DNA from 2 places in the Microbacterium sp. NPDC089189 genome. Region 2 is predicted to be linked to the other one. Evidence: predicted binding sites of a transcription regulator. Region 2 holds the regulator's gene; the other holds the start of a gene.
The links. Region 2 encodes HrcA, which represses chaperone genes, less so after heat shock. Its sites were predicted from a motif close to TTNGCACTCGNNNNNNNCGAGTGCNAA; they were not measured.

Region 1 (14,629 bases), on a different contig from region 2:
GGCCGCCGGTCCAGTACCGGGTGCCGTCGACCGTCGCGGTGCCGCGGATATGCCGCACGCTGTAACCGCCGCCGAGGGTCGTCGAGGTGTCGACGCCGCCCTGCGCGTCCACGCGCGCGACGACGCGGGGCGTGGCCGGGGCGGTCGTGTCGTTGAGCGCACCCGATCCGGGGGCGGCGTCGTACCCGCCCAGCGTCACGTAGCGGTGGTCGGCGGACTGCTGCAGCGCACCCTGCTGATCCCGATCGGCGCCGAGTGTGACCGCGTGCTGCGCGCCGGCACCCGCGGTGGGCAGCGCGACCGTGCGGTCGATCTCCCCCTGTCCGTCGAGCAGCAGGATGCCGACCGGCACCGCGTTGTTGCCCGTGGTCGCCCCATCCCCCACGACCGAGACGGCCAGCTGGTCGACGGGGGCGACGGGGTCGGCGGCATGGGCGACGTTCGGCGCGAGAGCGAGCACGAGCGCCGCGGCGGCTCCGGTCGCGATGGCTCGGCGCCACGACGGGCGGTGGTGCGCAGGAAGGGACACGGCGGCCTCCGGTTCGGGTGCAGGGGTCGGCCTCACCGAACCGGACGCCGACGAACACCGCGGAACGCCCGGGTGAACGAACGACGAACGCCGCACCGGTGAGGGTGCGGCGTTCGGGGTGGATGCGGCGACCTGCCGCCGACGATCAGCGCTTGTAGTTGGGCGCCTCGACGACGATCTGCACGTCGTGGGGGTGCGATTCCTTCAGCCCCGCGGGCGTGATGCGCACGAAGCGCCCCTTGGCCTTCAGCTCTTCGACGGTGCGGGCGCCCACGTAGAACATGGACTGCCGGAGCCCTCCGACGAGCTGGTAGGCCACGGCGCCGAGCGGGCCGCGGTAGGCGACCTGGCCCTCGATGCCCTCGGGGATCAGCTTGTCGTCGTTCGGGACGTCGGCCTGGAAGTACCGGTCCTTCGAGTACGACGTCTTCTTGCCGCGCGTCTGCAGGGCACCGAGCGACCCCATCCCGCGGTAGGTCTTGAACTGCTTGCCGCCCTGGAAGACGATCTCGCCCGGCGACTCGTCGGTGCCGGCGAACAGCGAGCCCAGCATGACGGTGTCGGCGCCGGCGACGAGCGCCTTCGCGATGTCGCCGGAGTACTGCAGCCCGCCGTCGGCGATGACCGGGACACCGGCCTCGCGGGCGGCCTGGAAGGCCTCCCAGATGGCGGTGACCTGCGGCACGCCCACACCCGCGACGATGCGGGTGGTGCAGATGGAGCCCGGGCCGACGCCCACCTTGACGGCGTCCACGCCCGCGTCGATCAGGGCCTGCGCCCCCTCGCGCGTCGCGACGTTGCCGCCGATGACGTCGATGCCGGCGAAGCTCGGGTCGCCCTTGATGCGGCGGACCATGTCGATCACGCCCGCGGACTGGCCGTTCGCGGTGTCGACGACGAGCACATCCACGCCCGCATCGCGCAGCGCCTCGGCCCGCTCCCACGCGTCGCCGAAGAAGCCGATGGCCGCGCCCACGCGCAGACGCCCCTGGTCGTCCTTGGTCGCGAGCGGGTACTTCTCGCTCTTGTCGAAATCCTTGATGGTGATGAGCCCGGCGAGCTTCCCCTCGTCGTCGATGAGCGGCAGCTTCTCGACGCGGTGGTGGGCGAACGCGGCGATGACGTCGCCGGCGCTCACGCCGACGGACGCGGTGATGAGGTTCTCGCTCGTCATCACGTCGCGCACGAGCGTCGTGCGGCGCTCGAAGCCGGAGACGAACCGCATGTCGCGGTTGGTGACGATGCCCACCAGGCGACCATCGGGGTCGATGACGGGCAGGCCCGAGATGCGGTACTGCGCGCACAGCGCGTCGACCTCTTCGATCGTGGCCTCGGGCGTCGTGGTCACCGGATCGGAGATCATGCCCGACTCGCTGCGCTTGACCCGGTCGACCATCGACGCCTGCTCGGCGATCGAGACGTTGCGGTGCAGGATGCCGAGGCCGCCCTCGCGGGCGATGGCGATCGCCATCCGCGACTCGGTGACGGTGTCCATCGCGGCCGACACGAGTGGGGTCGCCACCGTGATGCGGCGCGTGAGACGCGACGACGTGTCGGCCTCGCTCGGGATCACGTCGGTGTGTCCGGGGAGGAGCAGGATGTCGTCGTAGGTCAGCCCCACGAAGCCGAACGGGTCGTGATTGTCCATCAACATCTCCTCCCCCGCCGACGGGAAAAGGATGCGGCGGGCCCTAGCGATCGGGATGCGGGGCGTTCTCATCGTCCGCGCCGTGACCGTGCAGCACAGGGATCGGGGCGAACGACGGGATCGTTCCCGACGTGTGACGATTCTAAGCGTCGGAGGGGCCCGTTTTGTTCCCGCGCGCGAGCGCCCGTGCGTGCGTGCGTCGCGCCCACGGGCGGGAACACGCGTACGCGAGGCACCCCGTCCGCCCGGACGTGAGACTCGGTTCCAGCGGCATCGGCGTGTAATGTGGCCGACCGCGGCATGCGAGCGGCGTGTCCTCCGCGAAACACGGTGGACACAATACGCTCGTAGCGTCGTCGTCAATGCCGATGCCGACCGCATTTCGCGTGCGAGTCCCAACAGGAGGTGCCAGTGGCGTCCACTGAGACATCCCACCGATCCAGAAACCGTGGGCGGGTGTTGCGGATCCTTCTCGGAGGTCTTCTCGCCGTCGTCGCGCTCCTTGGAATCGCGTCCCCCGCGGTCGCTGCGACCGACGATGCCGGAGAGGATTTCCCCTTCGCCATCGCCGGAAACGTGCGCACCGGCGGTGAACCCGTGGAAGGCGCGGTCGTCACCGTGACCGGAGCCGACTTCGAAGGCGAGGCGACGACGGAGGCCAACGGCAGCTGGCGCGTCGGAGTGCCCACCAAGGACGGCGCCTACACCGTCGAGCTCGACGCGGACAGCCTCCCCTCCGGGGCGAGCGTCCCGGACGGCTTCGAGACGAGCATCGAGGTCGAGTTCGGCGCGACCAACACGATCACCCGCAACTTCACACTCGAAGCCGCGGAGCGCGTGACCGTCGGGTTCTGGGACCAACTGGCATCCCGCGCCGTGAACGGTCTCAACTTCGGGCTCATGCTGGCTCTCGCCGCCATCGGCCTGTCGCTCGTGTTCGGCACGACCGGGCTGTCGAACTTCGCCCACGGCGAGATGGTGACCTTCGGCGCCCTGGCGGCACTCCTCTTCTCCGTCGGGCTCGACGTGCCGATCTGGATCGCGATCCCGTTGGCGGTGGTCGCCTCGGCGCTCTTCGGCCTGACGATGGACGCCGGGCTCTGGCGACCACTCAGGCGAAGAGGCATCGGCACGGTCCAACTCATGATCGTCTCGATCGGTCTGTCGCTGGCACTGCGCTACGTCTACCAGATGTTCATCGGCGGCGGCACCCAGCAGCTCCCGGGAGGGGCGACCGCGTCGATCCCCGGGCTCGGCCCCATCCGCCTCACCTGGACGGACGTCATCAGCATGGCGGTCTCGGTCGTCGTGATCGCGGCGTTCGCCTGGTGGCTCATGCGCACCCGCATCGGCCGGGCCACGCGCGCCGTGTCGGACAACCCGTCGCTCGCCGCCGCCAGCGGCATCGACGTCGACGCGGTGGTGCGCGTCGTGTGGGTCGTCTCCGCGGCGCTGGCCGGCCTTTCCGGTGTGCTGTGGGCCTACTTCCGACCCGGCATCAAGTGGGACATGGGAACCAGCATCCTGCTCCTCGTGTTCGCGGCCGTCACCCTCGGCGGCCTCGGCACCGCGTTCGGCGCCCTGGTGGGCTCGATCATCGTCGGACTGCTCGTCGAGGTGTCGACGCTGTGGATCCCGTCGGACCTCAAATACGTCGGCGCCCTGGTCGTGCTGATCGTCATCCTCTTGTTCCGTCCGCAGGGCATCCTCGGACGCCGCGAGCGAATCGGTTAGGACGGCCTCGTGAACATCCTTCAGATCCTGTCCAACACCCTGGCGCAGATCCTCGCCCCGGCCACCCTGGGATACGTCCTGGCGGCCATCGGCCTGTCGGTGCACTTCGGGTTCGCCGGACTGCTCAACATGGGCGTCGCCGGCTTCATGGCGATCGGCGCGTACGGCTTCGCCATCTCGATCACGACGTTCGCGGCCCCGTGGCCCCTCGCGATCGTGATCGGGCTGCTGGCGTCGGTCATCTTCGCGCTCGTCATGGGCATCCCGACCCTGCGCCTGCGCGGCGACTACCTGGCGATCGTGACGATCGCCGCCGCCGAGGTGCTGCGTCTGCTGTTCCTCACCTCCGCGTTCCGCAACTACACCGGCTCGGCCGACGGGCTCTCGGGCTTCCAGGCCGGGTTCCGTGCCAGCAATCCGCTCCCTCCGGGGCGCTGGGGCATCGGACCCTGGACCTATCAGTCCGACCAGTGGTGGGTCATCATCGTCGGCCTCATCACGATCGCGATCGTCATGGTGCTGGTGTGGCTCCTCATGCGCAGCCCCTGGGGTCGTGTGATCCGCGGCATCCGTGAGGACGAGGACGCCGTGCGCTCGCTCGGCAAGAACGTCTTCGCGTTCAAGATGCAGGCCCTCATCGTCGGCGGTGTGATCATCGCCGCGGGCGGCATCGTGACCGCCATGGGCACCAACGTGAACCCCAACGTGTACGTGACGTCGCAGACGTTCTACATCTGGACGGCCCTGCTGCTGGGAGGCGCCGCGACCATCTTCGGCCCCCTCCTCGGTGCCGTGCTGTTCTGGGTCGTCCGCGCGTTCCTGTCGAACCTGCTGCCGGCGTTGGTGAACATCGGCTGGCTGCCGTTCCTCACGACCGAACAGAGTCAGATGCTCGTCTTCGTCCTCGTGGGCGTCGCGCTGATGCTGTTGGTCATCTTCCGCCCGCAGGGCATCCTCGGAAGCAAGAAGGAGCTGACCTTTGTCCGCTGAGGCACTGCCACCGACTCCCCGTGCGAAGGCCACCGGCCTGCACAAGGGAGAGATCCGTCCGGGGGTCGAGAAGGTCGATCCCATCATCGTCATCGACGGCGTCCGCCGGATCTTCGGCGGTCTGACCGCCGTCGACGTCGAGCACCTCGAGATCCCCCGCAACGCCATCACGGCGCTCATCGGCCCGAACGGCGCCGGCAAGACCACCCTGTTCAACCTGCTGACCGGCTTCGACAAGCCGAACGCGGGCAGCTGGTCGTTCGACGGCACCAACCTCGCCGGCATCCCCGCGTACAAGACCGCGCGGATGGGGCAGGTGCGCACCTTCCAGCTGACGAAGTCGCTGGGCCTGCTGACGGTGCTCGAGAACATGAAGCTGGGGGCGCCCAAGCAGACCGGCGAGCACATCTGGTCGGGGATCCTCCCCTTCGTCTGGCGCAAGCAGGAGTCGCAGATCGAGGAGAAGGCCCGCGATCTGCTGGCCCGCTTCAAGCTCGACGCCAAGGAGAAGGACTTCGCCGCCAGCCTGTCGGGCGGTCAGCGCAAGCTCCTCGAGATGGCACGCGCGCTGATGAGCGACCCGGTGCTCGTGATGCTCGACGAGCCCATGGCCGGCGTCAACCCGGCCCTCACCCAGTCGCTCCTCGACCACATCCTGGATCTGAAGGATCTGGGGATGACGGTCGTCTTCGTCGAGCACGACATGCACATGGTCCGCCACATCGCGGACTGGGTGGTCGTCATGGCCGAGGGCAAGGTCGTGGCCGAGGGCCCGCCCGACGCGGTCATGAAGGAGCAGGCCGTGATCGACGCGTACCTCGGTGCGCACCAGGACGTCGACCTGGGTGTCGTGACCGGGCGCCACGAGGGCACGCTGACCGCGGAGGGCGCGGAGCTCGCCGAGGTCGCGCAGGAGCTCGACCAGGTGATCGCGGCCGAGAGCGAACCGAACGCCGACGAGTCCGAGAAGCGGGAGGACGGCCGATGAGCACGAACGTCGTGGAACTGAACGATGTCGTCGCCGGCTACCTGCCGGGGGTGAACATCCTCAACGGCGCGAACCTGACGGCGGCCAAGGGCGAGCTGATCGGCATCATCGGCCCGAACGGCGCCGGCAAGTCGACCATGCTGAAGGCCATCTTCGGCCAGGTGAAGGTGCGGGGCGGATCCGTCCTGCTCAACGGCGAGGACATCACGGGCCTGCGCGCCAACAAGCTCGTCGCCAAGGGCGTCGGGTTCGTGCCGCAGACCAACAACGTCTTCCCGAGCCTCTCGATCGCGGAGAACCTGCAGATGGGCGCCTACCAGCGCCCCAAGGCCGTCAAGGAGCGCATCGACTTCGTCACGTCGGTGTTCCCCGACCTCGGCAAGCGTCTGGGCCAGCGGGCCGGCTCGCTGTCGGGCGGTGAGCGCCAGATGGTGGCGATGGGTCGCGCCCTGATGATGGATCCCCACATCCTGCTGCTCGACGAGCCGTCCGCCGGCCTTTCGCCGTCGCGACAGGATGAGGCGTTCCTGCGGGTGTCGGAGATCAACAAGGCCGGCGTCACCACGATCATGGTCGAGCAGAACGCCCGCCGCTGCCTGCAGATCTGCGACCGCGGCTATGTGCTCGATCAGGGCCGTGACGCCTACACCGGCACCGGCCGCGAGCTGCTGAACGACCCCAAGGTCATCGGACTGTACCTGGGCACCCTGGGCGCCTGACGCCCCGCCCCACCACGACGACGCCGGCTCCCCAGGGTGCCGGCGTCGTCGTCTGCGCGGGCGCGTGCGGGCGGCGCCAACCGTTCCGGTTCTCGGAGAATCGCCCCCAACTCCGAGCTTTCCCGCTGGGAACCTCCGAGAACCGACGGAATCTCCGGGAACACGGCCACGGATGGGGTGTGTGGGTGGCAGCGATGTGGCGCGTGTCGGGTGACGAGGCGCGGGCACGGTTCTCGGAGAATCGCCCCCAACTCGGAGCTATCCGCGCGGAACCTCCGAGAAACGACGGAATCTCCGAGAACACGGCCAGCGGATGGGGCGGGTGGGCGGCAGCGGATGGGGCGCGTGCCGGGCAGCGCGGGATCGGGCGGGGGCGGGCACGAGAAAGGCCCCGGTCCGAAGACCGGGGCCTCAGTCCTTCGCGCGGGGTCAGCCGACGTTCAGGAACTCGTAGTTGTTGTCGTCACCGTACTGGAAGATGCCGATCGAGGCTTCCGTGGGGTCGCCCACCTCATCGAAGGTGATCGGACCGGAGACACCGTCGTAGTCGGCGACGCCACCGGCGATGATGATGTCGGCGCACTCCGCGAACGTCGTGCACTTGGTGCCGTCACCGGTGCCACCCGAGACCTGCTGCAGGTGCGCAGCCACATCCGGGCCCGCCGTCGAACCGGCCTCGAGAGCGGCCAGCGCGAGCAGGATGACCGCGTCGAACGACTCCGGAGCGTAGGTGTAGTCCTCGAGCGCCGCGTTGCCCTTGCCGGTCCAGTAGGCCTGCAGGTTGTCGCGGAACGTGGTGATCGTGTCGGGGTCGACCGCGGGGTAGGTGCCCTTGGCGCCCGCGAGCGTGCCCGCCTCGAAGTCCTCGCCGAAGTTGGCCAGGTTGCCGTCGACGAAGTACAGCTTGTCGGCCGGGAAGTCCGCACCGATCAGCTCGGGGATGATCGTCTTGACCTCTTCGAACGTGATGAGCGCGATCGAGTCGGGGTTGGACGCGAGGACGTCCTCGACCTGGGCCGAGAAGTTGGTGTCACCCGTGTTGTAGAGCGACGTCGCGACGACCTCGCCGCCGGCGGCCTCGAACGCGGCCTTGGTGAAGCAGGCCAGGCCCGTGCCGTAGGCGTCGTTCAGGACGATCATGCCGAGCGTCTCGTTGCCGTCCGCGGCGACCAGGTTGCCGAGCACCTCGCCCTGGAGGACGTCGGAGGGCGCGGTGCGCCAGTACAGGCCGTTGTCCTTGTAGCCGGTGAAGGCCGCCGAGGTGTTGGCCGGGGAGAACTGGATGGCGTTCGCCGCGATCACCTGGTCGATGAACTGCAGCGAGGTGCCGGAGGAGGCGGCGCCGACGATGGCGGTGGCGCCCTCGCCCAGCAGACGCGGGATCTCGGTCTCGTAGGCCTTGTTGTCGGTGTCGCCCGAGTCGCCCTGGATGAGGTCGATCGTGATGCCCTTGGCAGCGGCGTTCACCTCGGAGGCGGCGTAGTCGGTCGCCGAGATCTCGGGCGGGCCGAGGAAGGCGAGGTTACCGGTGACGGGCAGGGCCGTACCGATCTTGTAGGTGAGGTCCGTTCCCGGGCCCTCGGAGGTCGACGCGTACTCCGGGGTGTACGACGCGGGCGCGGCTGCGTCGCAGTCGATCGGGAAGTCGGCCCCCGATGCCTCGGTGGTGCTGGGATCACTACCGCCGCCGGAACAGCCGGCCAGCAGGAGTGCACCGACGCCGACCGCGGCGATACCGCCGAGGATCCTGCCGGCGCGCGGACGCGTGATGGGGCTCATGTTGCTCCTTGATGTCAGGACGTCGGCTTCGTCGTCGACGTCGGGTGCCACCAACCTAGCCGCGGCTTCGTCTCGGGAATGTTGCCGTTGATTAACGATGCGTTTCGTGGGCCGATCGTTACCGATTTGCGACTTTTCCGCGAGATGTCAGGTCAGATCGGTGACATCGGATGCCGCGGGCGCCGAGACTCGGGACCGTCGGGAGCGACGCGACGCCCAGATCGAGTCCACCGTCAGCAGCACGAGCGCGGCCCACACGAGCGAGAAGCCGATCCAGCGCCCCACCGTCATCTGCTCGCCCAGCAGCCACCAGCCGATGAGGAACTGCAGGATGGGCGCGATGAACTGCACGATGCCCAGCAGGGTGAGCGGCGCGCGCCGGGCACCGGCGGCGAACAGCAGCAGCGGGATGGCGGTGGCCACGCCCGCGAGGGCGAGGAGGGCCGCCTTCTCGGGTCCGAGCGCACCGATCAGCAGACCGCCGGTGGACGCCACGACCGCGAGCTGCACCACGGCGACCGGCGAGAGCCAGAGCGTTTCGAGGGTCAGGCCGCTGACCGCATCCACCGACGGCCCGATCTTCTTCTTCACGAGGCCGTAGAACCCGAACGAGAACGCGAGGATGAGGGCGATCCACGGCACGGAGCCGTAGCCGACGACGATGACCACGACAGCCGCGGCGGCGAGCGCGATGGCCGCCCACTGGGCGGGACGGAGCCTCTCGCGGAGCACGAGCACTCCGAGGAGCACCGTCACGATCGGGTTCGTGAAGTACCCGAGGCTGGTCTCGATGACATGCCCGCTCAGGGTGCCGATCAGGTAGGTCTGCCAGTTGATGAAGATGAGGACGCCGGCGAGGGCAGTGAGCGCGAGCAGCCGCGGCTGGCGCATGATCGCCAGCAGCGGGCGCCAGGCGCGCGTCACCGCGATCAGCAGCGCGCAGAAGACGAGCGAGAAGAGGATGCGCCATCCCACGATCTCGAACGGGCCGACGGGCGCGAGCAGCAGGAAGTACAGCGGCAGGACGCCCCAGAGGGCGTAGGCCCCCGAGGCGTACAGGCCGCCGGCCACGACGCGTTCGCCGGGCGCAGCAGAGGTCATCCCCTCAGCCTAGGTCCGCGCCCGCACACGGAGCGCGAACACCGAAGGGCCCGGTCGCCGAAACGACCGGGCCCTTCGAAAGGGTGTCAGCGAACGACGACAGCGAGGACGTCGCGAGCCGAGAGCACGAGGTACTCGTCGGCACCGAACTTGACCTCGGTTCCGCCGTACTTGCTGTAGATCACGCGGTCGCCCACGGCGACGTCGAGCGGAACGCGGTTGCCGTTGTCGTCGATGCGGCCGGGGCCCACGGCCACGACCTCGCCCTCCTGGGGCTTCTCCTTGGCGGTGTCGGGGATGACCAGGCCACTCGCGGTGGTCTGCTCGGCCTCGACCTGCTGGATGACGATGCGGTCCTCGAGCGGCTTGATGGAAACCGACACGGTCTACCTCTTCTTTCTCGCTTCGTGAAACGGAAGACTCTGTTAGCACCCTCACACCGAGAGTGCTAATGACAAGTCTAGAGGCGGACTGGCACTCGTGCAACGCGAGTGCCAACACAGCGTCACCGTAGGCTGATCGCATGGAGATGAGCGAGCTGCGCACCCTGCTCACCCCGGAGGGCCTGCGCCTCGTCGACGAGCTGGGGACGGTCGACTCGACGACGGCCGTGGCATCGGCCGTCAGCCGTCTGCGCGCTGCCGGGCATTCCCCCGAGCTGGTGTCGGCTGTGGTGGCCCAGGCGCGGCTGCGCAGCCGGGCACACGCCAAGTTCGGACCCTTCGCCGATCGGATGCTGTTCACCCGCGCCGGCCTAGAACAGGCCACGCGCCTGGGCATTGCCGCGCGCCACGCCGGGCGATTCCGCCAGGCGGGACTCGCCCATGTGGCCGATCTCGGATGCGGCATCGGCGGCGACGCGCTCGGGCTCGCCGCGCTCGGCATCGAGGTGACCGCGGTCGACGCCGACGAGGCCACCGCTGCGGTCGCGGCCTACAACCTCGCCCCCTTCGGCGACCTCGCGCACGTGCACCATGCCCTCGCCGAGGACACCGACCTCGCCGACGTCGACGGGGTCTGGCTCGACCCGGCGCGCCGCACGGCAGGAGGCGACCACACGCAGCGCCTGCGCGCCGAGGACTTCACGCCCGCGCTCGACTGGGCCTTCGCGCTCGCCGACCGTCTGCCCACCGGGATCAAGCTCGGTCCCGGCTTCGAGCGCGCCGACATCCCGGCGCATGCCGAGGCGCAGTGGATCAGCGTCGACGGCTCGACGATCGAGCTGGTGCTGTGGAGCGGGTCGCTGGCCCGCGAGGGCGTGCGCCGAGCCGCGCTCGTGCTGCGCGGCGACGAGGCGCACGAGATGACGGCCGCGGCCGATGCACCCGACGCCCCGGTGCGCGAGCTCGGCGAGTTCCTGCACGAGCCGGAGGGCGCCGTCATCCGCGCCCGTCTGATCGGAGACGTCGCCCGCTCGCTCGATGCCGGCATGCTCGACGAGCGCATCGCCTACCTCACGTCCGACGCCGCCCTCACGAGCCCCTTCGTGCAGTCCTTCCGGGTGCGCGAGACGCTGCCCGCCGATGAGAAGAAGCTCGCGCGGGCCCTGCGCGAGCGCGACATCGGACGACTCGAGATCAAGAAGCGCGGCGTGGACGTCGACCCGGCGCAGCTGCGCACCCGGTTGAAGCTGAAGGGCGACCAGCAGGCGACGCTGTTCATCACGCGCATCGGCGACCGCCGGACGGCGCTGCTCGCCGATCGCGTGAGCTGACGCCGGGCGTCAGCCGAGCATGCCGGAGCGGTACGCCGCCCACACCAGCCAGCCGCCGCTGTAGACGAGCGACAGCACGCCGAGCACGATCCCCCAGACCGCCAACGGGCGGCTCTCGACGAGGCGCCGCAGCGACAGCACCCCCAGCACGACCGCCACGATGCCGAGCGGAAAGCCCCAGCCGACGACGAACGACACGATGAGTCCGACGACCGCGAACCCGATCGACAGCACCGCGAGGCTCATCGGCGGAGCGGCGTCATCGGGCACCACCACGGTCCGCGTCGTGGGCACGAACTCCTGCGGCCCCTCCACCTGCGCGCCGATCTCGATCGGAGCGGTGGGGGCGCGCGAGAAACCGCCGCGGTGCGCACCGGGGAGCGCGGACTCGTCGGTCGGCACGACGACGTCGGGCGATGGCGCCTCGAGCCGTGCGACCACCGGGAACACCGGAACCGGCACGGGCGGCGGCGCGTCCCCGGCGGGTGCGTCGTCGGCGCGGCGGCTGTCCTCCCAGGCGGCCGCGGCGGCGAGCAACGGCTGCGCCGCCGGGTCATCCGGGTCGACGGGCGGCGGCGACGGGATCCCGCGGATGCCGTCCTGCTCGCTCATGCGAGGGCTCCGGGCCTCTCGACGGCGGGGTCCTCGGCGGCGGGGTCCTCGGCGGCGGGGTCCTCGGCGACCTGGATCTCGGTCACCGGCAGGGTGGAGTCCGCCCCGAAGGCCAGCGTCGACGGCGCACGCCCCGACATGATCAGACGCGCACCGAGGGCGGCGATCATCGCGCCGTTGTCGGTGCACAGGCGCAGCGGCGGGATGCGCACGGTGACGCCGGCCGCCTCGCCGCGCGCGAGGGCCACCTCGCGCAACCGCCGGTTGGCGATCACGCCGCCGCCCAGCAGCAGGCGGGGAACGCCGTGCCGGGCGCAGGCGTCGAGCGCCTTCGTGACCAGGACGTCGACGACCGACTCGCGGAACGAGGCCGCCACGTCGGGCACCGACGCATCCGGGGTCTGCTCGAGATACCGCGCGACCGCGGTCTTCAGCCCCGAGAACGAGAAGTCGTAGCGATGCTCGGCCATGTCGGAGGCGCGCGAAAGCCCGCGCGGGAAGCGGATGGCGGTCGGGTCGCCGTCGGCCGCAGCGCGGTCGATCTCGGGACCGCCCGGGTAGGGCAGACCGAGGATGCGGGCGACCTTGTCGAAGGCCTCGCCCGCCGCGTCGTCGACCGTCTCACCGAGCAGCTCGACGTCGGTCGTGAGATCGCGCACCAGCAGGAGCGCGGTGTGGCCGCCGCTCACCAGCAGCGCCACGGTCGGGTACTCCAGCGGAGCCGCGTCGGGATCGAGGATGTCGGCGGCGATGTGGCCCACCAGGTGGTTGACGGCGTAGAGCGGGCGGTCGAGCCCCACGGCGAGCGCCTTGGCGGCTCCGACGCCGACCATGAGGGCGCCGGCCAGGCCGGGACCGGAGGTGACGGCCACGGCGTCGATGTCGGCCAGCGTCACGCCGGACTCGTCCAGCGCCGCCTCGATGGCGGGCTGCAGGGCTTCGAGGTGCGCACGTGCGGCGACCTCGGGCACGACGCCGCCGTAGCGGGCGTGCTCGTCCATCGAGCTCGCGATGGTGTTGCTCAGCAACGTGCTGCCACGGACGATGCCGATGCCGGTCTCGTCGCAGCTGGTCTCGATCCCCAGCACCAGGGGTTCCGCGGTGTTCATCGGACCTCCGTCCCTTCTGCGGCGGATGAAGCTGCGGCGTCGGATGAGGCGGCGCCTGCGGACGCGGACGCTGCCGCCCACGCCGGGATGTCGGCCCGCATCACGAGTGCGTCGACGTCGTCGGGCTGGTAGTACCGGGGACGCCGGCCCACCTCCGTGAAGCCCTCCGACGCGTACAGCCGCTGGGCGACCGGATTGTCGTCGCGCACCTCGAGGAACACCTCGCGCACGCCCCGCTCCGCGGCCGCGGCGAGCAGGGCGCGCAGCAACGCGCGCCCGCTCCCCCGACCCCGCGCCGCCTCGGCCACGGCGATCGTCTGGATGTCGCCGTCGCGACCGCCCCGCGGTGCACGGAGCCCCGCGTAGCCGGTGAGGACGCCGCCGTGCTCGAGCGCGATGTAGTGCCCGTGCGGCGACGCCAGCTCCTCGCGCATCATCGCCTCGCTCCAGGCGTCGGTCGGAAAACTGATGCGCTCGAGGCGCATGATGGCGTCGAGATCGGCGGCGACGGCGTCACGGATCATGCGCCCACCTTCTTCGGCGCGTGCGGCATGGTCACATCCGGCTGACGCAGATACAGCGGCTCGCTCGTGGCCAGCGTGCGCCCGGCGGCGACGGCCCGGGCCGCCGCGAGGGCGAGCAGCGAAGCGGGGATCGCGGTGGCGTCGAGCCGCATCGCGGCGAGGTCGTCCAGCCGCGCGTCGAGCTGATCGCGCGGGATGAGGGCGGGCTCGGCATCCCGGATGGGGAGGCCGTCGTCGTCCAGCCCGGAGTACACGGTGTACGCGAACTCGCGCCGCCGGGCATCGGTGACCACGGCGAAACGGCCAGGCAGGGCGTCCTCCATCGCCGCCGCCAGGAGCACGCCCAGCGCGACCGCGTCGTGGCTCGGCACGGGGACGACGGGCAGCGCCCGCGCGAGCGCGAACGTCCGGGCGGCGGCGATGCCGATGCGCAGCCCGGTGAAGGGGCCGGGGCCCATGCCGGCCGCCACATGGGTGATCGCGTCGTCGCCCGCGGCCGGCAGACCGGTGCCGTGGGCCGCCGTGGTGGCCGCCGCATCCAGGACGCTGCGGAGCAAGTCGCCGATGACCTCGGCGTGCCCGAGCGGGTTGTCGCTGGAGACCTCGGCACGCACGACCCCGTCGGGGTCGACCACGGCGAGCGCCGTACCGAGGGAGGTGTCGATGCCGAGGATCACGTCTCCAGGGTAGTCGGCGTGCGCGGCGCGCCGCGGGAGGGAATCCGCTGGCGCCACGGGAACGAATCACCGTCATGCACGAGAACACGACCCGGGGAGCCCTGCGCACCGACGAACCCGCGCTGGGGCTCACCCGCCGTGTACTGCCGGGGCCCGACGGCGCCGCGCTCGTCGTGCGCACCGGACGCCGCCGGCCGGGAGCGACCTCAGCCACCGTCCTGCTGCACGGCGCGGCAGGGTCGTGGAGCACGTGGACGCCGCTGCTCACGGCATCCGATCGCCGCGGCGCGCCCCTCACCGACGTCGTCATCCCCGATCTTCCGGGGTGGGGCGAGTCGGCGGGCCCCGTGCCCGACATCGCCGAGGTCAGCGCACGGATCGCCGGCGCCGTCCGCGCGCTCGGCTACACCCGCTGGCACGTGGTCGGGCACTCCATGGGCGGGTTCCTCGCGCTCGATCTGGCCGCGCGGGAGCCGGATGCCACGGTCGAGGTCGGGCTGGTCTC
Region 2 (14,629 bases):
CCTCGGCGCCGCGGCCGTCGGCGCCGGGCGTGCGCTCCGGGTGGCCGCGGGGCTCGCGGCGCTGGTGGGCTTCGTCGTGCTGGTCACGCCGGAGCCCAGCGTCATCCGCGCGGCCACCATGTCGGCCGTCGCGATGCTGGCGCTCCTGCTGGGCCGTCGCGGCGCGGGGCTCTCGGTGCTCTCGCTCGCCGTCGCGCTGCTCCTGGCGCTCGATCCGTGGCTCGCCCTCTCGCTCGGCTTCGCGCTGTCGGTGGCGGCGACCGGTGCGCTGCTGGTGCTCGCGCCGCCGCTCGCGCGCGGATTGGCGCGGGCGATGCCGCATCCGCTCGCGGTGATGCTCGCCGTGCCGCTGTCTGCGCAGCTGGTGTGCGGGCCGCTCATCGTGCTTGTCAGCCCCGGCGTCGCGGTCTACGGGGTCGTCGCGAACCTGCTGGCGGCGCCCGCCGCGCCGGCCGCCACCGTGCTGGGCCTTGCCGCCTGCCTCCTCGCGCCGGTGCCGCTGCTGCAGGCCGGGCTCGTCGGACTCGCGTGGATTCCCGCGGCCTGGATCGCCGCCACCGCCCATGCCACCGCGGCGCTGCCCGGCAGCACGCTGCCGTGGGTCGAGGGCTGGGGCGGCGTCGTCGCGCTGGCCGCCGCGGGCGCGGTGCTCGTCGTGCTGCTCGTCTCCACCGGGCGTGGGCGCCGGAGCCGCGCGCTTCGGTGGGCCGCGGGGATCGCCTCTGGCATCGGCGGAGCGCTGGCGATCGGCACCCTGCTGGTCTCGTCCGTCGTCGTGCCGCTCACCACGCCCCGAGAGTGGCGGATCGCGCTGTGCGACGTCGGGCAGGGGGACGCGGTCCTACTGCGCTCGGCCGGCGCCGTCATGCTGATCGACACCGGACCGTCGCCGGAGCCGGTCGCCGCGTGCCTGGCTCGACTCGGGATCGACCGGATCGACGTGCTCGTTCTCACCCACTTCGATCTCGACCACGTGGGCGGCGTCGGGGCGATCGCGGGGCGGGTGGGCGTGCTGCTCCACGGGCCCGCCGATGAGGACGGCACCCGCCGCATCCGGCAGGTGAGTGCCGAGCAGACGCATCAGGTGGCCGCGGGCGCCTCGGGTCGGCTGGGCGACGCGCGGTGGCGCGTGGTGTGGCCGGCGCCGGAGGACACCGTCGCGGGCAACGATGCGAGTGTGGTGATCGAGGTCTCGGGCGGCGGGGTGCCGCGCAGCATCCTGCTCGGCGACCTCGGAGCCGAGGCGCAGCAGCGGCTCCGCGCCGGCGGCATGGTGCGTGGTCCGTACGACGTGGTGAAGTTCGCCCATCACGGTTCGGCCGATCAGGATCCGGGCCTCTACCGGCTCATCGCCGCGCGACTGGCCCTCATCCCGGTCGGCGAGGACAACGACTACGGGCATCCGCGTGCCGACGCGCTCGCGCTGCTGGGCGCGGGCGGCACGCAGGTGGCGCGCAGCGACCAGGACGGGCTGATCCTGGTGGGTCTGGATGCCGGTGTGCCGACGCTCTGGCGCGAGCGCGCCCCGCCCGAGGGTCGCCGGCGACGCGCGCGCCCGTGTCGTCCGCGCTGGATAGGCTGAGACGGTGGCAGCCCGACGTCCTTCCGCACCCCGCAGTGCGATCCCGCAGCAGTCCTGGCGTACGCCGACGCCCGCGCCGATCGTTCTCGTCTCGGGGCCGGAGGAGGTCTGTGCCGAGCGCGCCACCGCGCGGCTGCGCGAGTACCTGCGTGCCGAGGACCCGAGTCTCGAGATCTCCGACATCGACGCCTCGGACTACGCGGCGGGCACGCTGCTCGCGGTGAGCGCCCCCTCGCTCTTCGGCGAACCGCGTCTGGTGCGCATCCGCAGCGTGGAGAAGTGCTCCGATGCGTTCCTCGCGGAGGCCCTCTCCTACCTGCAGGCTCCGCAGGAGGGAGCGACCGTGGTGCTGCGGCACACCGGCGCCAGCGTGCGGGGTAAGAAGCTCCTCGAAGCGATCCGCGCCGGGCAGGGCGGGGGAGCCGAGGTCGCCTGCCCCGCCATCAAGCGCGACTCCGACCGCTACGACTTCGCGGCGGGCGAGTTCCGTGAGGCGCAGCGACGCATCGTGCCGGGGGCGCTGCGCGCGCTCGTCGGCGCGTTCGCCGATGACCTCACCGAGCTCGCCGCCGCCTGTCAGCAGCTGATCTCGGATGTCGAGGGCGACATCACCGAGCCCATCGTCGAGCGCTACTACGGCGGTCGGGTCGAGACGTCCGCGTTCACGGTCGCCGACACGGCGATCGCCGGTCGGTACGGCGACGCCCTGCTCACCCTCCGCCAGGCGCTCGCCTCGGGCGCCGACCCGGTGCCCATGGTCGCGGCGTTCGCGATGAAGCTGCGCACCATGGCGCGCGTGGCGGGAAGCCGCGGCGAGTCATCGGCGGCCGTCGCCTCGCGCCTGGGCATGAAGGACTGGCAGGTCGACCGTGCCCGCCGCGATCTCGCCGGCGGCTGGACGCAGGACTCGCTGGGGCTCGCGATCCAGGCGACGGCGCGTGCCGACGCCGACGTCAAGGGCGGCTCGCGCGACGCGGTCTTCGCGCTCGAGCGCCTCGTGACCGTCATCTCGACCCGCGCCCCCTACGGCGCCTGACGCGCTCGCGCCACAGCCCCGCCTCCCCGCATCCCCCGCCCGTCACGTCCTCCCGGCGCCCGACATCGCGCCGAGTGCACGACCTAGCGCCGAGTGCACGGCGTAGCACCGAGTGCACGGCCTAGCGTCGCGCGGAAGTCGTGCACTCGGCGGTAAGCCGTGCTCTCGGCATCCGGCCTTGCGCGGCGGTGTGGGCCTCGTGGTGCACCTCGTGCGGCCTGTCGTATCCGCCGAGTGCACGACATCGCGCCGAGTGCACGACCTAGCTACGCGCGGAAGCCGTGCGATCGACGGTAAGTCGTGCGCTCGGCATCCGGGATTGGCGTTCCACCGAGGTGCGCACCTGGTTGTGCGCCGCATGCGGCCTGTCGTATCCGCCGAGTGCACGACATCGCGCCGAGTGCACGACGTCGTGTCGCGCGGAGCCCGTGCACTCGGCGGTAAGCCGTGCACTCGGCATCCCGCGTTCCGCCGCGGTGTGCGCCTCGTGGTTGCACCTCGTGCGGCCTGTCGTATCCGCCGAGCGCACGACATCGCGCCGAGTGCACGACGTCGCGTCGCGCGGAGCCCGTGCGCCCGGCGGTAACCCGTGCGCTCGGCATCCCGCGTTCCACCTAGGTATGGGCCCCGGTTGTGCGCTGCGTGCGGCCTGTCGTATCCGCCGAGTGCACGACATCGCGCCGAGTGCACGACCTAGCTACGCGCGGAAGTCGTGCGCTCGGCGGTAAGCCGTGCACTCGCGAAGGGGGCTGCGGGGCGGAGCCTGGGGGATGAGGGACGCCCCCGCAACGACGCCCCGCAACGACGCCCTCGGGATACCCCGCAAACGACGAAGCCCCCGTCGAGAACGACGGGGGCTTCGGACGTGAGGACTGCTCAGAGAGCGGCGACCTGCTTGGCGATGGCCGACTTGCGGTTCGCTGCCTGGTTCTTGTGGATGACGCCCTTGCTGACGGCCTTGTCGAGCTTCTTGGTCGCGAGGACTAGGGCCTTCTCGGCGTTCGCCTTGTCACCCGAGACCGCAGCCTCGCGGGCGCGACGCACAGCGGTACGCAGCTCGCTCTTCACGGCCTTGTTGCGCTCGTGCGCCTTGTCGTTGGTCTTGTTGCGCTTGATCTGCGACTTGATGTTTGCCACGTGTCGTATGACTTTCGTTTCGGAGTCTGCTCGGATAGTGCCGGTCGGCGGTAGAGGGGCGCGTTCCGGCGGTCGTGCGGGACGGGAAAATCCCACACGCGCAAGCCAAACACTGAGCCTACCAGACGGGCCGGGGCGCGTCCGCCTCGAGTGTGGCGATCGCGAGCGCGATGACGGCGTCGAACACCTCGGGGCGCATCGCCGAGACGAGGTGACTCGTGCGGGGGAAGACGATCAGCTCGGCGTGCGGTGCGATCCGCAGGAACGTCCTCTCTCCGACGCGCAGCTGGTCGAACTGCCCGTTGACGAACCACAGCGGCACGTGGATGCGGGCGAGCGCTGTCAGTACGTCGATCCCGGCCAGCTGGGCGAGGGCGCCGTCCTGTGCGTCGAGCGCATAGCCGCCCGCGCCGAAATCCTCGCGCGTGTGCTCGGGGAGGGTGCGGGCGAGCACCTGCTTCGTCATCCACATGCCGCGATCCGGCAGCGCGTCGAAGCCGCGCGCCAGGGTGCGGTACATCGCCAGGCCCGCGCCGCGCGGGACGGCCGTGCACGACGCGGCGATGAACCCGGCGACCGGGGGAGCGTCCGTGCGGCCGACGTACTCGGTGCACAGGAGCCCGCCCATGGAGTGCCCGACGAGGAGCACGGGACCGCGCTCGGCGGCGGAGCGCACCGCGCGATCGATCGTCGCGAAGGCCTCCTCGAGGGTGAAGGGCTCGGACATCCGCGTGCCGTGCCCCGGCAGATCGACGGCCTCGACGGGCACTCCGCGCTCGGCGAGGGTCACGCATTGCGCGCGCCACATGCTCGCCGATGTGCGGATACCGTGCACCAACACCACCTGCACCGTCATGGTCCCAGGGTAGGCGGGCGGTGCGCGGGCTCGCCTCCCCGTAGAATCAAGGGGACATGTCACCGCGCGCCCTACAGCCACTGCAGCCGAGTGCGACCCCGCCCGAGCTGATCCGCAACTTCTGCATCATCGCCCACATCGACCACGGCAAGTCGACGCTGGCCGATCGCATGCTGCAGATCACCGGCGTCGTCGCCGACCGCGACATGCGCGCGCAGTATCTCGACCGCATGGACATCGAGCGCGAGCGCGGCATCACGATCAAGAGCCAGGCCGTGCGGATGCCGTGGGGCGGGGCCGACGGCGCCTACGCCCTGAACATGATCGACACGCCCGGTCACGTGGACTTCACCTACGAGGTGAGCCGCTCGCTCGCCGCCTGCGAGGGCGCGATCCTCCTCGTCGACGCCGCGCAGGGCATCGAGGCCCAGACGCTGGCCAACCTGTACCTCGCGCTCGAGAACGATCTGCACATCATCCCGGTGCTCAACAAGATCGACCTCCCGGCGGCCGACCCGGAGAAGTTCGCCGCCGAGCTCGCCGGCCTCATCGGCGGCTCGCCCGATGATGTGCTGCGCGTCAGCGGCAAGACCGGCCAGGGCGTCGAGGAGCTGCTCGACCGGATCGTCGAGCAGATCCCCGCGCCGCGGGGCGACGCCGACGCGCCGGCGCGCGCGATGATCTTCGACTCCGTCTACGACGCGTACCGCGGCGTCGTCACCTACGTCCGCATGGTCGACGGAAAGCTGGAGCCGCGCGAGCGCATCCAGATGATGTCGACCAAGGCCACGCACGAACTGCTCGAGATCGGCGTGTCGAGCCCGGAGCCGACGCCGACCAAGGGCCTCGGCGTCGGCGAGGTGGGCTACCTGATCACCGGTGTGAAGGACGTGCGCCAGTCCAAGGTCGGCGACACCATCACCAACGCCCGCAAGCCCGCCACGGACGCCCTCGCCGGCTACACCGACCCGAAGCCCATGGTCTTCTCGGGGATCTACCCGATCGACGGCAGCGACTACGGCGACCTGCGCGAAGCGCTCGACAAGCTCAAGCTGTCGGATGCGTCGCTGCAGTACGAGCCCGAGACGTCCGTCGCGCTCGGCTTCGGCTTCCGATGCGGATTCCTGGGGCTGCTGCACCTCGAGATCATCACCGAGCGCCTCTCGCGCGAGTTCGATCTCGACCTGATCACGACCGCGCCGAGCGTGATCTACGAGGTCACGACGGATGTGGGCGAGACCGTCACCGTCACCAACCCCAGCGAGTACCCGGACGGCCGGGTCGCCTCGGTCGCCGAGCCCATGGTGAAGGCCGCGATCCTGACGCCTAAGGACTACGTCGGCACCGTCATGGAGCTGTGCCAGTCGCGACGAGGGTCGCTGATCGGCATGGAGTACTTCAGCGAGGACCGCGTCGAGATCCGCTACAACATGCCGCTGGGTGAGATCGTCTTCGACTTCTTCGATCAGCTGAAGAGCCGCACGCAGGGCTACGCCAGCCTCGACTACGAGCCCTCCGGCCAGCAGGTGTCGGATCTCGTGAAGGTCGACATCCTGTTGCAGGGCGAGAAGGTCGACGCGTTCAGCGCGATCGTCCACCGCGACAAGGCCTACGCCTACGGCACCCTCATGACCGAGCGGCTGCGCAAGCTCATCCCGCGCCAGCAGTTCGAGGTGCCCATCCAGGCCGCGATCGGTGCGCGCATCATCGCGCGCGAGAGCATCCGCGCGATCCGCAAGGACGTGCTCGCCAAGTGCTACGGCGGTGACATCACCCGCAAGCGCAAGCTCCTCGAGAAGCAGAAAGAGGGCAAGAAGCGCATGAAGATGGTGGGACGCGTCGAGGTGCCGCAGGAGGCGTTCATCGCCGCCCTGTCGGGCGACGTGGAGACCAAAGACAAGAAGTGATGATCGCCGCGGGCGATCCACCGGCTGGACGGCAGCTGGGTGGTCGGCGGCGGCACGACGGTTAGGGTGGGCACATGCGCCGCGGAACCTTCCGGGACGAGACCGTCGATTACGCCGCCGTCGGTGCGACACAGGCCCCGGACCTCATGCAGTACCCGCCCGAGCGGAGTATCCCCGCTCAGGAGTCATGGAAGCTCGGCAGCGGCGAAGAGCGATTCCGCTCCGCCGGTGCCGACCTCCTGGCCTGGCGTGCGCTGCGCGACGGCGGCCTGTCGATGGGCGAGGTGCGTCCCGCATCCGATCCCGGGTATTCCGGGGTCAGCTTCGACGAGGAGGGGCAGCCGATCGCGCCGAGCCGCCTCGACGCCGACCAGCGTTTCGACGCGGACGGCACGCCGTACGTCGGCGCCGGATCCACCGTCCGCATCCACGGCCGCGTGTCGGGTCTGCGTGTGGACGCCGAGCTGCGCGTGATCTTCGTCGTGGAGGAGAAGCGACGGATCGGGTTCGCGCTCGGGACGGTCGGTGAGTCGGTCGTGAGCGGCGAGGAGTCGTTCATCATCGAGTGGCGCGCCGACGATGAGGTCTGGTTCACGGTGCGCGCGTTCGACCGCCCGGTGGCCCTGCTCTACCGGATGCTGCCCGTGCTCGTGCGGCGCCGGCGCCGCGAGCTGTTCGGCCGCTACCTGCGGGCGATCTCCCCGATGTACCTGTCGTCCACCTGATGTCGCCCTCCGTGCTGCCCGACGGCGACCCGGTGCCGGCGGACGGCGCTCTGCCCGCGGGGATCGTGCCGGCGGCCGACCGTGATTTCGGCGTCTACATCCACGTGCCCTACTGCCGCGTGCGGTGCGGCTACTGCGACTTCAACACCTACACCGCCGACGAGCTGCGCGGTCACCGACGCGACGACTATCCGGATGCCGTCGCGCAGGAGATCGCGCTCGCGCAGCGCGTGCTCGAGGCCGCACCGCGCCCCGCCCAGACGGTGTTCTTCGGCGGCGGGACGCCGACCCTCCTGTCGACCGATGCGCTCGGCGGGATGCTGTCGGCCGTCCGTGACACGTTCGGCATCGCCCCGGGCGCCGAGGTGACCGTGGAGGCGAACCCGGATTCGGTGACGCCCGAGTCGCTCGCACGGCTGGCCGCGGCGGGGGTCACCCGCGTCTCGATCGGCATGCAGTCCGTCGTGCCGCACGTGCTGGCCGCGCTCGATCGCACGCACGACCCGGCGAACGTCGCCACCGCGGTCGCCGGTGCGCGCGCGGCGGGACTGGATGTGAGCGTCGACCTCATCTACGGCGCCCCGGGGGAGTCGCTCGAGGACTGGCGGGCGTCGGTGACGGCCGCGCTCGCTCTCGAACCCGATCACCTCTCGGCGTACGCGCTGATCATCGAGGACGGCACGAAGCTGGCGCGCCGCATCCGCGCGGGCGAGGTCGCGGCCCCCGATGACGATCTGCAGGCCGAGATGTACGAGCTCGTCGACGATCTGACGGCGGCGGCGGGGTACGACTGGTACGAGGTGTCCAACTGGTCGCGCGGCGGCGCACACCGCTCGCGGCACAACCTCGCCTACTGGCGGGGCACGGACTGGTGGGGGTTCGGTCCGGGCGCCCACAGCCACGTCGGCGGCGTGCGGTGGTGGAACGTGAAGCATCCCGCCGCGTACGCGCAGCGACTTTCGCAGGGGATCTCGCCCGCGGCCGCACGCGAGATCCCGGATGAGGAGGCGCGTCTGCTGGAGCGCATCCTGCTGGAGTCGCGCATCCGTGAGGGCCTGCCCCTCGACGCCGTCCCGGCGCGTCAGCGGGGAGCGGCGGCGGGACTCATCGCGGACGGGTTGATCGAGGGGGCGGATGCCGTGCGCGGCCGGGTCGTACTGACCCGTCGCGGGCGCCTGCTGGCCGATGCGGTGGTGCGCGCCCTCACCGAGTGAGCGGGTTGAGGGTCGCGAGAGCCGCCGCGCGGGGCAGCGCGACGTCGTCCGTGACCACGTCGTAGCGACGCACGAGGCCGTCGTCGCGGAACGACGGCCAGGGAGCGCGGCCGTCGCGCGCGAACGCGACCCAGTCGGCGTGCATCCGCGCCGCGAGGGCGGCGGGCGCCGTGGGACCGGCCATCGCATCGGCGGCGTCGTCGCCCAACCCGTCGAACACGAAGCCGATCTCGAGCGCGTGCGCGGCGCGAAGATCGCGGACGGGGCTCGGCCAGGCGAACTCGTAGACGTGCGTTGCCGCCGCGCGGTGTCGCGCGAGCTCGACGGCGGGGGCGCGCAGGATGTTGTCGGTCAGGACCTGGCCCAGCAGCTCGCCCGCTCCGCCGTCCGGGACGTCGGCGCGGTAGGCGCGCCAGAGCCCGCGGGGCAGCCGCATCCCCACCGACGCCACGCTGAAGGTCAGACGCGAGATCTTGGCCAGCTGCTCGGGGGTGTACCAGAGGCGGTACTCGTCGGTGTTCGTGCCGATGATCAGCGGGATGCCGAGGTCGCGCAGCCCGGTGCGCGGCGAGGCCGGCAGTTGCGCGCCGTCGACCGACATCGTGTAGCCGGGGGAGCTGCGCAGCAGCGTGCCGCCCGCGGCGAGCGTGTCGCGCGCGGCGACGAGCTCCGCCGGAGGCACGCGGCGGAAGGCTGCGGCCGTGGGCGAGATCCGCAGTTCCCGTGCGACGGCGCGCGTCACCCGGCCGGCTCGCTCGGGAGTGGTGGCATCGAGCGGTCCCGACTGCACGATGCCGCCGGCGACGACCGCACGGATGTCGGGACGGGTGAGGAGGGCGGCGACGAGCGCGCCGCCCGCCGACTCGCCGAACAGGGTCACGCGGGCGGGGTCGCCACCGAACGCGGCGATGTTCTCGTGCACCCAATGCACGGCCGCCGCCGCGTCGGCCAGACCGACGTTCTGCGGCGCGTCCTCGAAGACCGAGAACCCTTCGGCACCCAGGCGGTAGTTGATCGAGACGAAGACGACGCCGTCCCGCGCGAACGACGAACCGTCGTACGCCGCGAGGGCGGACGCGCCGCGTTCGAGCGCTCCGCCGTGGATCCAGACCATCACGGGGGCGTCCTGGGCGTCGACCGGCGTCCACACGTTGAGCGTGAGGACGTCGTCGCCGTCGATGCGGATGGAGGGGAGGAGGCGCCCGATCGCCGCGGGGTAGGGCGACTGCGCGGCGGTCGCACCGAACGCCGTCGCCTCGCGCACACCGGACCAGGGCTCTGCCGGCTCCGGCAGCGCGAAACGGCGCGCCCCCACGGGAGCCGCGGCGTACGGGATCCCCAGGAAGCGCCGTGCCGTCGCGTCGGCGGAGCCCGCGAGGACCCCGGCGCGGGTCTCGATGGTGGTGTTCGTCATGGTGGGCCTCCCGGATCCGATCCTAGGTTCCCGCTCCCGACGACCGGTCGGGCGAGCGCGCTAGAATTGGCACTCACGGATCCGGAGTGCCAGAGGGGAGTGCGCATGGTCAGCGAGCGCGGACTGGACGTCCTGCGGGCGATCGTCGAGGACTACGTCGCGACGCGCGAGCCCGTCGGCAGCAAGTCGATCGTCGAGAAGCACTCGTTCGGCGTCTCGGCGGCGACGATCCGCAACGACATGGCGATGCTCGAGGACGAAGAGCTGATCGCCGCGCCGCACACCTCGTCCGGTCGCGTCCCGACCGACAAGGGCTACCGGGTCTTCGTGAACCACCTGGCGGAGCTCCGACCGCTGACCGGGGCGCAGCGCAGCGCGATCGGCACGTTCCTGGCGGGCCCGGCCGACCTCGACGACCTGTTGGCACGCACCGTGCGCGCCCTCACCCAGCTCACCGGCCAGGTCGCCCTGGTGCAGTACCCCTCGTTCGAGCGCGCCAACATCACCCACGTCGAACTCGTGCACCTGGGCGGGGCACGCCTCGTGGTGATCCTCGTGACCGACACCGGCCGGGTCTCGCAGCGCTTGGCGTTCGCGCCCGAAGAGCTGAACGACGCGGATGTGGTGCAGTTGCGCGCGCGGGTGTCGGCGCTGGTCACCGGGCAGTCGGTGCGCGAGGGCAGCAAGCGCGTCGGCGAGGCGCTCGCGGATCCTCCCGCCGAGCCGCGATCGGCCGCCGCCCACCAGGCGATCCTGCGCGCGGTCGGCGAGGAGCTCGACGAGTTCCGCCAGGACCGGCTGGTCATGGCGGGCACCGCGACGCTCGCCCGCGCCGAAGGCGACTTCCGCGGGAGCATCTACCCGCTGCTCGAGGCGATCGAGGAGCAGGTGACGCTGCTGCGGTTGATGGGCGAGATGGTGACCGATGAGCAGGGGCTCTCGGCATCCATCGGACGCGAGAACGAGCCGTTCGGCCTGATCGAGGCATCGGTTCTGGCCAGCGACTACGAGACCACAGGGGGGCAGGCGCGCGTGGGCGTGCTCGGCCCCACTCGAATGGACTATTCGAGCAACCTGACCGCGGTACGCGCCGTCGCGCGCTACCTCAGCCGGTTGCTCGATGAGGACGACCGGGCGCGCTGAGCGCGTCCGACACGATCTCCGCGATTCGCGGACGGGAAGGCGAAAGTGGCTGACCACTACGAAGTACTCGGCGTGTCGCGCGACGCGTCGCAGGACGACATCAAGAAGGCGTACCGCCGGCTGGCGCGCCAGCTCCACCCGGACGTCAACCCCGGTGACGACGCGGCCGAGCGGTTCAAGCTCGTCACCCACGCCTACGACGTGCTGAGCGACGCCGAGCAGCGCCGCCGCTACGACATGGGCGATTCGGGCGGCTTCGGCGGCGGGGGAGCCGCGGGTTTCGGCGGCTTCGGCGACATCTTCGACACCTTCTTCGGCGGCGGCGGGGGAGGCGGGGCGCGCACGCGTCCGCGCTCCCGCGCCGAACGCGGGCAGGACGCGCTCGTGCGCGTCACGCTCGACCTCGGCGAGGTCGTCTTCGGGGCGCACCGCGACCTCGAGGTCGACACGGCCGTCATCTGCGAGACGTGCGAGGGCGGATGCTGCCAGCCCGGCACGTCGCCTGTGACGTGCGACATCTGCCACGGGTCCGGCCACGTGCAGCGCACGGTGCGCAGCCTCATCGGCAACGTCGTCACCAACCAGCCGTGCGCCACCTGCCAGGGTCACGGCACCACCATCCCCTACCCCTGCGCCACGTGCCAGGGCCAGGGGCGCGTGCGCGCGCGTCGCACGGTCTCGGTCGACATCCCCGCCGGCGTCGAGACGGGGCTGCGGCTGCAGCTCCCGGGTTCCGGCGAGGTCGGACCCGCCGGCGGCCCCAACGGCGACCTGTACCTCGAGGTCACCGTCGAACCGCACGACATCTTCAGCCGCGACGGCGACGACCTGCTCGCGACGCTCGACGTGTCGATGACGGACGCCATCCTCGGCACGACCACGACGATCGACGCCCTCGACGGCCCGGTCGATCTGGAGCTGCGCGCCGGGGTGCAGGCGGGCGACGTCCTGACCATCAAGGGCCGCGGCATCACGCCGCTGCGCGGTCACCAGCGCGGCGACCTCCGCGTCGGCGTGCACGTCGTCACCCCGACGCGCCTCGACCACAAGGAGCGGGCGCTGATCGAGGAGTTCGCCAAGAAGACGAAGGCCCCCGCGCCCCATCTCGCCGAGTTCCAGCAGGGCCTGTTCGCGAAGCTCCGCGACCGCTTCCGGAACGGATGATCCGTGGCGCTGCACTTCCTCCTCGACGACGCCGCTGACGCGGTGCCCGGCGGGCTCGTCGTCCTCACCGGCGCCGAGGCCCACCACGCGGCGACGGTGCGCCGCGTGCGCGTGGGCGAGGACGTCACGGTCGGCGACGGCCGTGGGGTGTGGGCGCGCGGCGTCTGCGAGACCGTCGCGCCGCGCGAGGTGACGGTGCGGATCGCCGAACGCGACGACGTGCCGCCCGCCTCGCCCCGTGTCGTGCTGGCGCAGGCGCTGGCCAAGGGCGATCGCGACGAGCTCGCCGTCCAGGCGGCGACGGAGCTCGGCGTCGCCGCCGTCATCCCCTGGCAGGCGACGCGGAGCGTGTCGCGGTGGGATGCGGCGAAGACCGCGAAGGGGCGCGCCCGGTGGGCGGGCATCGTGCGGGAGGCCGCCAAGCAGGCCCACCGCGCCTGGGTGCCGGATGTCGAGGACGCGCTCAGCACAGCGGCGCTCGCCCGGCGGATCGATGGCGTCGCGGCCCTCGTGCTCGAGCCGACGGCGCAGGAGCGGCTCACCGCCCGCGTCCGCGAGCTCGCCGCCGCGGGCGCGACCGAGATCGTGCTGATCGTGGGCCCCGAGGGCGGCATCGACCCGGCCGAGATCGCGACGCTCGTCGCCGCCGGTGCCCGCGCGGTCCGGATGGGCGACAGCGTGCTGCGCACCTCCACCGCCGGCCCCGCCGCGATCGCCGCCCTCGACGTGGCACTCGGACGGTGGTGACGGGGCGCGGATAGACTGGGGGGATGAGTGAGCCCTCCGTTTTCACGCGCATCCTGAACGGCGAGATCCCCGCCGAGATCGTCGCGCAGACCGACAGGGCCTTCGTCATCCGCGACATCGCGCCGCAGGCCCCGGTGCACCTGCTCGTCATCCCGAAGACGGCCGACTACCGCGACGTCGTCGAGCTCGCCGCCGGCGACCCGGGACTCCTGGCCGAGATCGTCGAGCTCGCGGGGGCCGTCGCCGCCGAGCACGCCGACGGCGACTTCCGCCTCGTCTTCAACACCGGCGCCGACGCGGGGCAGACCGTCTTCCACGTGCACGCGCACGTCCTGGCCGGCGGCCTCACCGAAGGGACGACACATGGCTGAGCCGCAGGACGACCAGGCCGTCGAGACGCTGCTCGCCGACGGCATCGCGATGGTGCAGCTGCTGGGTCCGCAGGACCGGCTGCTGCGCGTCGTCGAGAAGGAGCACCCGGACGTCGACGTGCACGTCCGCGGCAACGAGATCACCCTCTCCGGCGGTGCCGCCGAGGTGGCCGCCGCCAAGCGGCTCGTCGAAGAGCTGCTGGTCATGACGCGCCGCGGCCAGGACCTCGCCCCGACCGATGTGAGCGCCTCCCGCCGCATCCTCGACACCGCGACGGGACTGACCCCTTCGGAAGTCATGGGGGAGGCGATCCTGTCGTCGCGCGGCAAGGTCATCCGCCCCAAGACGCTCGGGCAGAAGGCCTATGTCGACGCGATCGACGAGAACACGATCGTCTTCGGCATCGGTCCCGCCGGTACCGGCAAGACGTACCTCGCGATGGCCAAGGCCGTGCAGGCGCTCCAGCGCAAAGAGGTCAGCCGCATCATCCTGAGCCGCCCGGCGATCGAGGCGGGAGAGCGACTGGGGTTCCTGCCCGGGTCGCTGACCGACAAGATCGATCCCTACCTGCGCCCGCTCTACGACGCGCTCAACGAGATGCTGGACCCCGAGCTCGTGCCCAAGCTCATGGCGAGCGGCACGATCGAGGTGGCCCCGCTCGCGTACATGCGCGGACGCACCCTCAACGACTCGTTCGTCGTGCTCGACGAGGCCCAGAACACCACGCCCGAGCAGATGAAGATGTTCCTCACGCGCCTGGGGTTCGGCACGCGCATGGTCGTCACGGGCGACATCACGCAGATCGACCTCCCCCAGGGAGCCTCTGGCCTGCGCCTGGTCACCCGCGTGCTGAAGGACATCGACGACATCCACTTCTCCACGCTGACGAGCGACGACGTGGTGCGCCACACGCTCGTGGGCCGCATCGTCGACGCGTACACCGAGTTCGACGAGCGGCGGCTGGCGGGGCGGCGCGAGCGCGACGAAGCCACCGAGTTCGCGAATCGCGCCGAGCGGCGCGGCGGAGCGCGGGATCACCTACCGAAGCGAGGGCGGCCATGACGATCGAGATCAGCAACGAGTCGGGCGTCGATATCGACGAGACCGTCCTGCTGCGGCTCATGGAGAGCAACTTCGCCGAGCTGCACGTGAGCCCCGACGCCGACGTGGCGATCCTGCTCGTCGACGAGGGCGCCATGGAGGCGCTGCACGTGCAGTGGATGGATGAGCCCGGTCCCACCGACGTGCTGAGCTTCCCGATGGACGAGCTGCGCCCCGGCACCGAGGACGTCCCGACGCCTCCCGGGCTGCTCGGCGACATCGTGCTCTGCC

Region 1: groES (co-chaperone GroES) is a predicted target of HrcA. The motif match lies at 9,960-9,986, and genes of this name have one in related genera.

The regions. Positions count from the first base shown of each region.
Region 1 covers NZ_JBFBHG010000004.1:86,928-101,556, forward strand. Annotated here, with positions in the region: gene AB0N73_RS03585 (hypothetical protein) at 1-529, opposite strand, end outside; gene guaB (IMP dehydrogenase) at 675-2,177, opposite strand; gene AB0N73_RS03595 (branched-chain amino acid ABC transporter permease) at 2,637-3,911, shown strand; gene AB0N73_RS03600 (branched-chain amino acid ABC transporter permease) at 3,921-4,901, shown strand; gene AB0N73_RS03605 (ABC transporter ATP-binding protein) at 4,891-5,889, shown strand; gene AB0N73_RS03610 (ABC transporter ATP-binding protein) at 5,886-6,608, shown strand; gene AB0N73_RS03615 (ABC transporter substrate-binding protein) at 7,038-8,387, opposite strand; gene rarD (EamA family transporter RarD) at 8,535-9,488, opposite strand; gene groES (co-chaperone GroES) at 9,575-9,871, opposite strand; gene AB0N73_RS03630 (class I SAM-dependent methyltransferase) at 10,012-11,202, shown strand; gene AB0N73_RS03635 (DUF4190 domain-containing protein) at 11,212-11,814, opposite strand; gene tsaD (tRNA (adenosine(37)-N6)-threonylcarbamoyltransferase complex transferase subunit TsaD) at 11,811-12,923, opposite strand; gene rimI (ribosomal protein S18-alanine N-acetyltransferase) at 12,920-13,447, opposite strand; gene tsaB (tRNA (adenosine(37)-N6)-threonylcarbamoyltransferase complex dimerization subunit type 1 TsaB) at 13,444-14,124, opposite strand; gene AB0N73_RS03655 (alpha/beta hydrolase) at 14,199-14,629, shown strand, end outside.
Region 2 covers NZ_JBFBHG010000001.1:99,106-113,734, forward strand. Annotated here, with positions in the region: gene AB0N73_RS00490 (ComEC/Rec2 family competence protein) at 1-1,582, shown strand, start outside; gene holA (DNA polymerase III subunit delta) at 1,587-2,618, shown strand; gene rpsT (30S ribosomal protein S20) at 3,495-3,755, opposite strand; gene AB0N73_RS00505 (alpha/beta hydrolase) at 3,874-4,611, opposite strand; gene lepA (translation elongation factor 4) at 4,668-6,518, shown strand; gene AB0N73_RS00515 (DUF1990 family protein) at 6,593-7,243, shown strand; gene hemW (radical SAM family heme chaperone HemW) at 7,243-8,457, shown strand; gene AB0N73_RS00525 (carboxylesterase family protein) at 8,447-9,871, opposite strand; gene hrcA (heat-inducible transcriptional repressor HrcA) at 9,977-11,014, shown strand; gene dnaJ (molecular chaperone DnaJ) at 11,060-12,178, shown strand; gene AB0N73_RS00540 (16S rRNA (uracil(1498)-N(3))-methyltransferase) at 12,182-12,925, shown strand; gene AB0N73_RS00545 (HIT domain-containing protein) at 12,949-13,296, shown strand; gene AB0N73_RS00550 (PhoH family protein) at 13,289-14,359, shown strand; gene ybeY (rRNA maturation RNase YbeY) at 14,356-14,629, shown strand, end outside.